DNA from 4 places in the Bradyrhizobium arachidis genome. Region 2 is predicted to be linked to each of the others. Evidence: predicted binding sites of a transcription regulator. Region 2 holds the regulator's gene; each other region holds the start of a gene.

The links. Region 2 encodes PhoB, which activates phosphate uptake and scavenging genes when phosphate is short. Its sites were predicted from a motif close to TGTCATNNANCTGTCAT; they were not measured.
Positions count from the first base shown of each region.
Region 1: WN72_RS21725 (RNA degradosome polyphosphate kinase) is a predicted target of PhoB. The motif match lies at 874-890, and genes of this name have one in related genera.
Region 3: WN72_RS04025 (toxic anion resistance protein) is a predicted target of PhoB. The motif match lies at 1,279-1,295, and genes of this name have one in related genera.
Region 4: WN72_RS01935 (DUF2794 domain-containing protein) is a predicted target of PhoB. The motif match lies at 852-868, and genes of this name have one in related genera.

Region 1 is NZ_CP030050.1:4,714,201-4,716,398, forward strand. It holds gene WN72_RS21725 (RNA degradosome polyphosphate kinase) at 1-799, opposite strand, end outside; gene WN72_RS21730 (P-loop NTPase family protein) at 982-1,659, opposite strand; gene WN72_RS21735 (CDP-alcohol phosphatidyltransferase family protein) at 1,783-2,198, opposite strand, start outside.
Region 2 is NZ_CP030050.1:709,260-711,457, forward strand. It holds gene phoU (phosphate signaling complex protein PhoU) at 1-590, shown strand, start outside; gene phoB (phosphate regulon transcriptional regulator PhoB) at 613-1,320, shown strand; gene WN72_RS03320 (GcrA family cell cycle regulator) at 1,425-1,937, opposite strand.
Region 3 is NZ_CP030050.1:855,383-857,580, reverse strand. It holds gene WN72_RS04030 (tannase/feruloyl esterase family alpha/beta hydrolase) at 1-1,054, opposite strand, end outside; gene WN72_RS04025 (toxic anion resistance protein) at 1,365-2,198, shown strand, end outside.
Region 4 is NZ_CP030050.1:400,402-402,599, reverse strand. It holds gene WN72_RS01940 (GNAT family N-acetyltransferase) at 1-291, shown strand, start outside; gene WN72_RS01935 (DUF2794 domain-containing protein) at 417-788, opposite strand; gene WN72_RS01930 (DUF1223 domain-containing protein) at 1,410-2,186, opposite strand.

The sequences.
Region 1 (2,198 bases), 4.0 Mb from region 2:
TCTCGAACAGGCGGACGAGGTCTTCGGCCTCTTCCTCGATTTCGAGCTCGGAGTCGCGGATGATGCGGAAGGCGCCCTGGCCGTGCAGATTGTAGCCGGGGAAAAGACGGTTGATGAACAGGCCGGTCGCCTGCTCCAGCGAGAGCAGGCGCACCGCCTTGCCCTCGGACGGCAGGCGGATGAAGCGGTCGATCTTGCCGGGCATGCGGATCAGCGCGTTCATCTGCTTGCCGTCGGCCTCGCGCGTGAGCTGGAGCGCGATGGTGAAGCCGAGGCTCGGAATGAACGGGAAGGGATGAGCCGGGTCGATCGCGAGCGGCGTCAGCAGCGGGAACACGTTGTTGAGGAAATAGTCCTCGATCCAGGTCCGCTCCGCTTTGGTGACGTCCTTGCCGTCAACGAGCACGATGCCGACATCGGCCAGCGTGCCGCGCAGGTCGCGCCAGATCGCCTGCTGGTCGGAGGCGAGCTGGGAGACGGTGCGGTTGATCAGCGCAAGCTGCTCGGACGGCGTCAGGCCGTCGGGCGCGCGTTCGGCAATGCCCTCGCGCACCTGGGCCTTGATGCCGGCGACGCGGACCATGAAGAACTCGTCGAGGTTATTCGCCGATATCGACAGGAATCGCACCCGCTCCAGCATGGGGTGGCTGGGATTGACCGATTCCTCCAGGACGCGGCGGTTGAAATGCAGCCAGGACAGCTCGCGATTGATGAACCGCTCGGGGCTCGTGGCGATTGCCGGCAGGCCCTCGGTCTCAGGGGCTTTTTCTTTAGTTTCAACGGCTTGCGCTGAGTCCATGAGAAGTCGGTCCATCCAGTTCGCCCCACCTTGCGACTTATGCGCAAAAACCGGCGGGAGCATGTGTTAGTGCGATGACGTTTCGATGACATTGATGTTCCGCCGTCGCGCCGCGTCAAGCGGCCAAGGGCGACAAGGGGAGCAAGAGCGGCAAAGAGCGGCAAAGGGCGCCCGAGCGGCGCTCAGGCGTCCCGCAGCAGCTCGGCGGCCAGCGCCCGTGTGACGGGACGGCCGAGCCGGAGGGCCTCGCTGTCGAGCAGCTCTACGGCCTGTCGGGCGGCCGCCGAGGACCGCTCCAGGCGGGTGGCGAGGTAGCTGACGATGCTCTCGTCCACCGTGAGCTGGCGGTCGGCGCAGAACTTGACGATCAGGCCGCGGAAGAGCTGGTCGTCGGGAGGCAGCAGCGAGATCACGGGCACCGCACGCAGGCGCGAGCGCAGGTCGCGCAGCTCGATCTCGAGCGATGCCGGCACGTCGCGTCCGGTGAAGAGGATGTAGGCACCGTCCTCACGGGCAAGGTTCATCAGATGGAAGAGGGCGCGTTCGTCAAAATCCCCGGCCTTGAGATCCTCGACCACCAGCGCGCCAGTGGCGAGCGCGCCCGGGACGCCTGCGGCGGTCAACGCATTGGCCGTGGTCGAGCGGGCGCCGGCCTCTTCGGCCCAGATCGCGGCGAGATGGCTTTTGCCGCTGCCTTCGGGACCGGCCAGCCACATGATCCGGTTCGACCATTCCGGCCAGCTGTCGATCAGGGCGAGGCCGGCGGCGTTCGCGGGGCCTTCGAGGAAATTGTCCCGGCTGAGGCTCTCCGCATGCGGAAGCGAAAACGCCAATTGTCGGGGATGAACGCGGCCTGCCACGCTTGCTTTGCTCCATGCCGGCGTGCCGGCCGTGTTTGACGAGATTCGACTTCATCGAGCGGGAGTTGGCCTGTTGCGGGGCCAAGTCCCTCACCGAAAAGTCGTCAACTCACAGATCCCAACTCACTTGGCTTCGATCGTGCTCATGTGCCGCAGCCACTCGACGAGATAGAGCGACACCGAGGAGAGCGTGAAGACCGTGACGAGACCCATCAGGATGATATCATAGGGCGCTGGCTTGAAGCCGAAGGCAAGGGCGGCCAGCACCAGCGCTGCGTAGGACACCTGGGCCGCTGTGTTTAGCTTGGATACTTTCGACGGCTTCATCTCGACGGGCTTGTCGAACAGCCAGGATACGATCACCGCTGCGACGATCATGATGTCGCGCGACACCACCAGGATCACGATCCAGCGCGGGATGTCGCCCCAGATGCCGAGCGCGAGGTAGATCGACACCAGCAGCGCCTTGTCGGCGAGCGGGTCGAGCAGGGCGCCAAGCTCGCTCGTCATGTTGAAGCGCTTGGCCAGGAAGCCGTCGA
Region 2 (2,198 bases):
ACGTCGCGCTCGGCCAGCGCGTGGTCGCGACCGACGCCGAGATCGACGCGCTCCAGAAGAAGATCGAGGAGCGCGCCGTTCTCACCATCGCCCGTCGCCAGCCGATGGCGGTGGACCTGCGCGAAATCGTCGGCGCGATGCGCGTCGCGACCGATCTCGAGCGCATCGGCGACCTCGCCAAGAACATGGGCAAGCGCGTCGCGGCGCTGGAGACGGACTTCCATCCGCTCAAGCTGTTCCGCGGCCTCGAGCACATGACCGACCTCGTGCAGCAGCAGGTCAAGTCGGTGCTGGACGCCTACGCCGCGCACGACCTGCCGGCGGCGATGGCGGTGTGGAAGGGCGACGAGGAAGTCGACGCCATCTGCACCTCGCTGTTCCGCGAGCTCCTCACCTACATGATGGAGGATCCGCGCAACATCTCGTTCTGCATCCACCTGATGTTCTGCGCCAAGAACATCGAGCGCATCGGTGACCATGCCACCAACATCGCCGAGACCGTGTTCTACATGATCGAGGGCCAGGCGATCACCGACAAGCGGCCGAAGGGTGACATGACGACCTTTGCCACAACGGTCCCGAATAGCTGAAGAGTCAAGGAGCGACGACACCATGGGCGCACGCATTATGGTGGTTGAAGACGAGGAAGCTCTCACCGAGCTGCTTCGCTACAACCTCGAAGGCGACGGCTATGACGTCGAGACGGTGATGCGCGGCGACGACGCCGACACCCGTCTCAAAGAACACATCCCCGACCTGATCGTGCTCGACTGGATGCTGCCGGGCCTCTCCGGCATCGAGCTGTGCCGGCGGCTGCGCACCCGCCCGGAGACCAAGCAGCTGCCGATCATCATGCTCACCGCGCGCGGCGAGGAGAGCGAGCGGGTGCGGGGGCTTGCGACTGGCGCCGACGATTACATCGTCAAGCCGTTCTCGGTGCCGGAGCTGCTGGCGCGCGTGAAGGGCCTGCTCAGGCGCGCAAGCCCGGAGCGGCTCGCCACCGTGCTCGCCTATGGCGACATCGAGCTCGACCGCGACAAGCGCCGCGTCGCGCGCTCGGGCCGGCCGATCGATCTCGGCCCGACCGAATATCGCCTGCTGGAGTTCTTCCTCGAGCATCCGGGCCGCGTGTTCTCGCGCGAGCAGCTGCTCGACAGCGTCTGGGGCCGTGACATCTACATCGACGAACGCACCGTCGACGTGCATATCGGCCGCCTGCGCAAGCTGCTCAATCTCGGTCGTGAGCAGGACCCGATCCGCACTGTCCGCGGCGCCGGCTACGCGCTCGACGACCGCTTTGCGAAGGCGGAGCAGACGTAAGAACGATTGCAAGCGAGCAAAATAAAAGCGCGCCAAGTGGCGCGCTTTTTTATGTCACGGGTCGTCCCGGCCGCGTGCCGGGACGATGTCGTTTGAAGCAGCGTTCAGCGCGTGCCGGGCTTTGCCGGCGCACGGCGACGATCCGCCGCCGGCTGGTAGGCGACGCGCGAGTGCTGCGCGCAATAGGGCAGGCCGGAAAGCGCCTTGCCGCCGCAGAAGAAGAAATCCGGACTCGAGGGATCGCCGACCGGCCAGTGGCAGGTCGCCTCGTTCAGCTCCAGCAGCGACAGCCGCTGGCTCATCGGCACCACGTTATCGTAGGTGACCGGCTCGGCCTCCACCTCGACCTCGAAGGCCTGCGCCAGTGCGGTGTTGCCGCGCGAGATCGGACGGCTCACGCGCATCATGTGCTGCGCGGGGCGGGCCTTGCGCGGCCGGGGCGCTGCCGATGAGGGGCTCTTGGCGCGGCCGGACAGGCCGAGCCTGTGCACTTTGCCGATCACGGCATTGCGGGTCACATTGCCGAGCTCGGCCGCGATCTGGCTGGCCGAAAGTCCGGCCTCCCAGAGCTTCTTCAGCTGCTCGACGCGATCATCGGACCAGGTCAAAACCGTCATTGCACCCTTTCCCTCGCTGCCGGCCAGCCATCCTGGGGCCTCACAGCGAATGCCTAAGCCTTGAAAAACCCGTGCCGCCAGAATCCCTTAAGGCTCGCCGGGCACGCAGGATGCGCCCGAACGTTTACGCCGGTACATGAGGACTCTTGGGATCAGAACTGCTGCACGAGATGTCGTATCTGACAGTCCAAACGCTACAATATGGCGTGACTCGCGCGCAAGAGTCCGCCGACTCGCTTCCACATGTTCCGTGGTGAAAAT
Region 3 (2,198 bases), 150 kb from region 2:
TGGCAGGCGTGTCCTCGCCTGAGATACCCCAACCCGGATAATCGTCGAGCTCGTTGGCCAGCGCGAACGGGAATTTGTAGGTCCCATGCAGCGTGTGCACCGCCTTGACCTGCGGCTCGGTGAGGCATTGATCGCCCGTCTTGCCGGCCTCACAGCGCAGCGTCTCGACCTTGAAGGCGGCCTTGCAGGCGACGGGATCCCGCACCAGCGCATTGCCAGCACCATCGGCCTTGTCGCAAGCCGTCCGCACCGCATCGGCGACGAGCTTGACCTGCGCCGGGTTGATCCAGCCCTCGCCCATGGTCGCAAGGCCCGAACGCGTGCCGGCATGCTGCAAGCCGACCCAGTTGATGACGGGCACGCGCGAAAAGATGCCGTCGAAATCGTCGGGATAGCGCTGCGCCATGGTGAGGCCCTCGCGGCCCCCTTCGGACGAGCCCATGAAGTACATCTTCTCCGGCTTCTTGCCATAAGCGCGCTGCATCAGCGCGATGGCGGCGTCACGCACCTTCTTGTAGGCGCGGTGCGCGAAGTTCTCGAAGGCTTCGTCGTTCAGCGCGAACAGCTGCGGCGGCTCGCCCGGCTTGGATTCGTGGCCTGAATCGGTGCCGTAGGTGACGAAGCCGCGCGCCAGCGGCGACGGCTTGTCGAAAGGATAGGCCGGCGGCAGGCTGAGGCCCGTGATCAGCACGCCGTTGAAGCCGCCGCCGCCATATTGCAGCGAGCGGCCGTTCCATTCGACCGGGAGATTGACCTGGAATTTGATCGGCGGCGCCTTGGGATCGACCGGATCGATATGGCCGAGCACCTTGCAGAAGGCGGGATTGGCCGGCGTGATGCGCCCCGACGGCGTCGGTCCGCGCTCGGCCAGGGCGAGCTGCGATGGCGCCAGCGATGTCGCGGAATCGATCTTCACGACATCCGTCCCGCCGGTGAGCCCCTTGCAGACCGTGTCCGCATCCTCCGCCAGCGTCGCCGCCGAGCCGGCGCTTGCACCCATTACGGCCGCAGCACCGGCGAGCCACGCACACAGCTTCGCAATCTTGCGCGCCATCGTTTCCATCCCCACTGTCTTGATATCGTTCAGCCGATAGGCCGACCAATTCAATGCAACTGACCGCCCCCCGTCAATTGCCACAGCCTGAACCAATCGCGCCAAGGAAGATCGCGGCCTGCCTACCGGAGCGCGCGCCGCCGTCCTAACGAATTGAAGCCAATGTGAAATTTTGTCCCACCACCGAACTCGGACGGCCTGTGCACCGACCAAGTCCACAGGGCTGTCATCAATCTGTCAGACGAGCCGGGCTTTCCTGCCCAAGCGGCAGGTCGAGATCCTGGCTGCGGCACGAACCAAGGAGCAAATGGTGAGCGAAACCATCAATGTCCCGGCACTTCCGACCGACGCATCCGCGGTCGCGCGGATCAAGTCCGAGATCGACATTTCGGATCGCTCGCGCCTCGTCACGTTTGGCGAGCGGGCCCAGCGCTCGGTGGTCGAGTTCGCCGACCGCATCCTCGCCCAGACCCAGAACCGCGAGCTCGGCGCCACCGGCAAGCTACTGACTGATATCCTCGGCAAGGCGCGCGGGCTCGATCCGGCCGATCTCAAGGACAAGGGCTTTCTCACCCGCCTGTTCTCGTCGGCGGAGGCGCGGTTGCGCCGCTTCACCGAGCAGTTCAACGACGTCGCCTCGCAGGTCGACCGCGTCTGCGTCGAGCTCGACCGCAACAAGGAGGTCCTGCGCCGCGACATCGCCCTGCTCGACGATCTCTACGAGCAGACAAGGGGTGCGCTCGGTCAGCTCGACATGCACATCGCCGCCGGCAAGGCGTTCACCGAGGAATTCCGCGGCGGCAAGCTCATCGAGATGGAGCGAAACGCGAAGGCGCAAGGCGCCGGCAGCGATGCCATGCTCGCCGCGCAGACCTATCAGGATGCGCTCCAGGCGCTCGACCGGCTCGAGAAGCGCGTGTTCTATTTGCAGCAGGCGCGCCAGATCGGCATCCAGCAGCTGCCACAGATCCGCATCGTCCAGTCCGGCGACGAGACGCTGATCGAGAATTTGCAGGCAACCACCGAGCTGACCATCCCGGTGTGGAAGCAGAAGATGATCCTGCTGCTCGGCCTCAACCGGCAGAAGTCGGCGCTGGAGCTGCAGAAGACGGTCACGGATGCGACCAACGAGATGATGCGCCAA
Region 4 (2,198 bases), 310 kb from region 2:
CGCTTCACGGTCGAGAACTCGATCTACCTCGATCCGAGTTTCCACCGCCGCGGCATCGGCTCGCTGCTGCTGGAGCGGCTGATCACCGAATGCGAGGCGCGCGGCTTCCGCCAGATGATCGCCGTGATCGGCGATTCCGCCAATGCCGGCTCGATCGGCGTGCACACCAGGGGCGGCTTCAAGATGATCGGCACCCACCCCAATGTCGGGCTGAAGTTCGGTCGCTGGCTCGACACGGTGATGATGCAGCGCGACCTCGGCGAGGGCGCGAAGACGGTGCCGGGGAAGTAGGGCCTCGCCACGGCACCGCTCGTAGGGTGGGCAAAGCGAAGCGTGCCCACCATCAGGGCGATTACGGAAAGGTCGTGGGCACGGCGCTTTGCGCCTTTGCCCACCCTACGGCACCGTTCGTGCGGCTAGACCACCGCCAATTTCCGATCGATCACCAGCAGCACGCGCTCGAGCTCGTGGCCGCGGCGCAGGATCAGGCCGGTCGCCGAGATCACGCTGTACATGCCCTGCTTGCGCGCGAGGCGCGGGTCCTTCTCGATGCGGTAGATCGGCACTTCCGAGGCGCGGCGATAGACCGAGAACACGGCGCGGTCCTTCAGGAAATCGATGGCATAGTCGCGCCACTCGCCGTCGGCGACCATGCGGCCATAGAGATTGAGAATGCGGTGCAGCTCGAGCCGGTTGAACGTCACCCGGTTCGGCTGCGCGTTCGCCGCGACGGGCCGCGCCGCCGCGCGCTGCTCGCTCGGATCGGCATCCTCCGACGTCAGACTCATGGGAGCGCTCCTCATCGCACAGCATGATCGCGCCCGCGAAACCGTCCCAGGGTACCGCGGATCATGACAGTCACATGATCGCGCCAACCGCTCCTCGCCGCAAGGGCTCTTGCAGGAATCCGGGACAGGGCTCTGGGCTCAACCCGTCTGATCGGGTACGAATCGGAGCACACGCAAAAGTGGAACTCTGTCGCGGCAAACCGTCACGGGATCGTTAGCAGGAATCATACTGTCGCCGCTTTTCCGCCCAGTGCCCGCCGCCCTGCATTGCGAAAAGATTCGCGTGCGTTGGCCCGGTCCTTTCGGTTCCGGATTCCTCAGCCCCCAGCCCCCCGGGGTCGAACAGGATCGGGTCTGTACGCGCGACAAGGAGGGCCAACGCAAGTTGGTCCTTTTTTGTTTGTGTCGGATTGTTTCTGACGCGCTGTCATTCCGGGGCGCGCCGCTTGGCGCGAGCCCGGAATCCATTTCTCAGCTCGGATTGTGGATCGATGGATTCCGGGCTCGCGCTTTGCGCGCCCCGGAATGACGGGAGACAAGATCTCCTGAGACGATCTCGCGCATACTTTCGCTCTCCACATGAAGAGTTAGAGCGAGTGCGACGCTAGAGAGAAATTCGAATCAATGCAGCGACGTGTACGCCGCGCCCAGCATCGGGCCGGGCTTGTCGCGGCTGCCGTCCTGGACATAGACCACCGCGCCGTCGACGCCGTCGCGCGCGAGGTTCTCGAGCGGCACGGTCCAGCTTTCCGGACGGCCGGTCCAGTCGCCGACCTTGAGCAAATTGCGCACCACGTTGTGATAGGTGATCTGCTGTCCGCGATTTTCGCCGCGACCGATCGAGATCGGCACCGATTTGGCGACCGAGCAGATCCAGACCTCGCCATGCGAGACCGCCGGCTCCTTGCTTGCGGCCACCGACACGTTGATCTGCTTGCCCGAGAGCGACATCGTCACCGGCACGCTCATCACGCCACTGCTCTTGTCGGTCTTGCCGATCGCATTCTCGATGCCGGCACGATCGCTGCCGATGACATGCGCCGAGCCATTGACCACGACCTGCGGCGTGTAGACCTCGCGGTCGCCGCGCATGCGCGAATAAGCGCGCTGCCGCGCCGAGAAACGCGAATCCGCCAGCGTGTCCTTCCAACCGAGATAGTCCCAATAATCGATCGGCATGCTCAGCGCGATGATCGAGGGATCGCTGGAGAGATCGCCGATGATCTTGTCGGCGGGCGGGCAGGACGAGCAGCCCTGCGAGGTAAACAATTCGACAACGGCGCGCGGATCGGCGTGGGCGGGACGGATGATGGCGGCGATGGCGCAGATGCCGAGCGCTCCCGACCAGAGTGCACCGGACCAGCGCGAAACCAGATTAGAAGCCGTCATTGTCGTCATGTCGAACGTCAC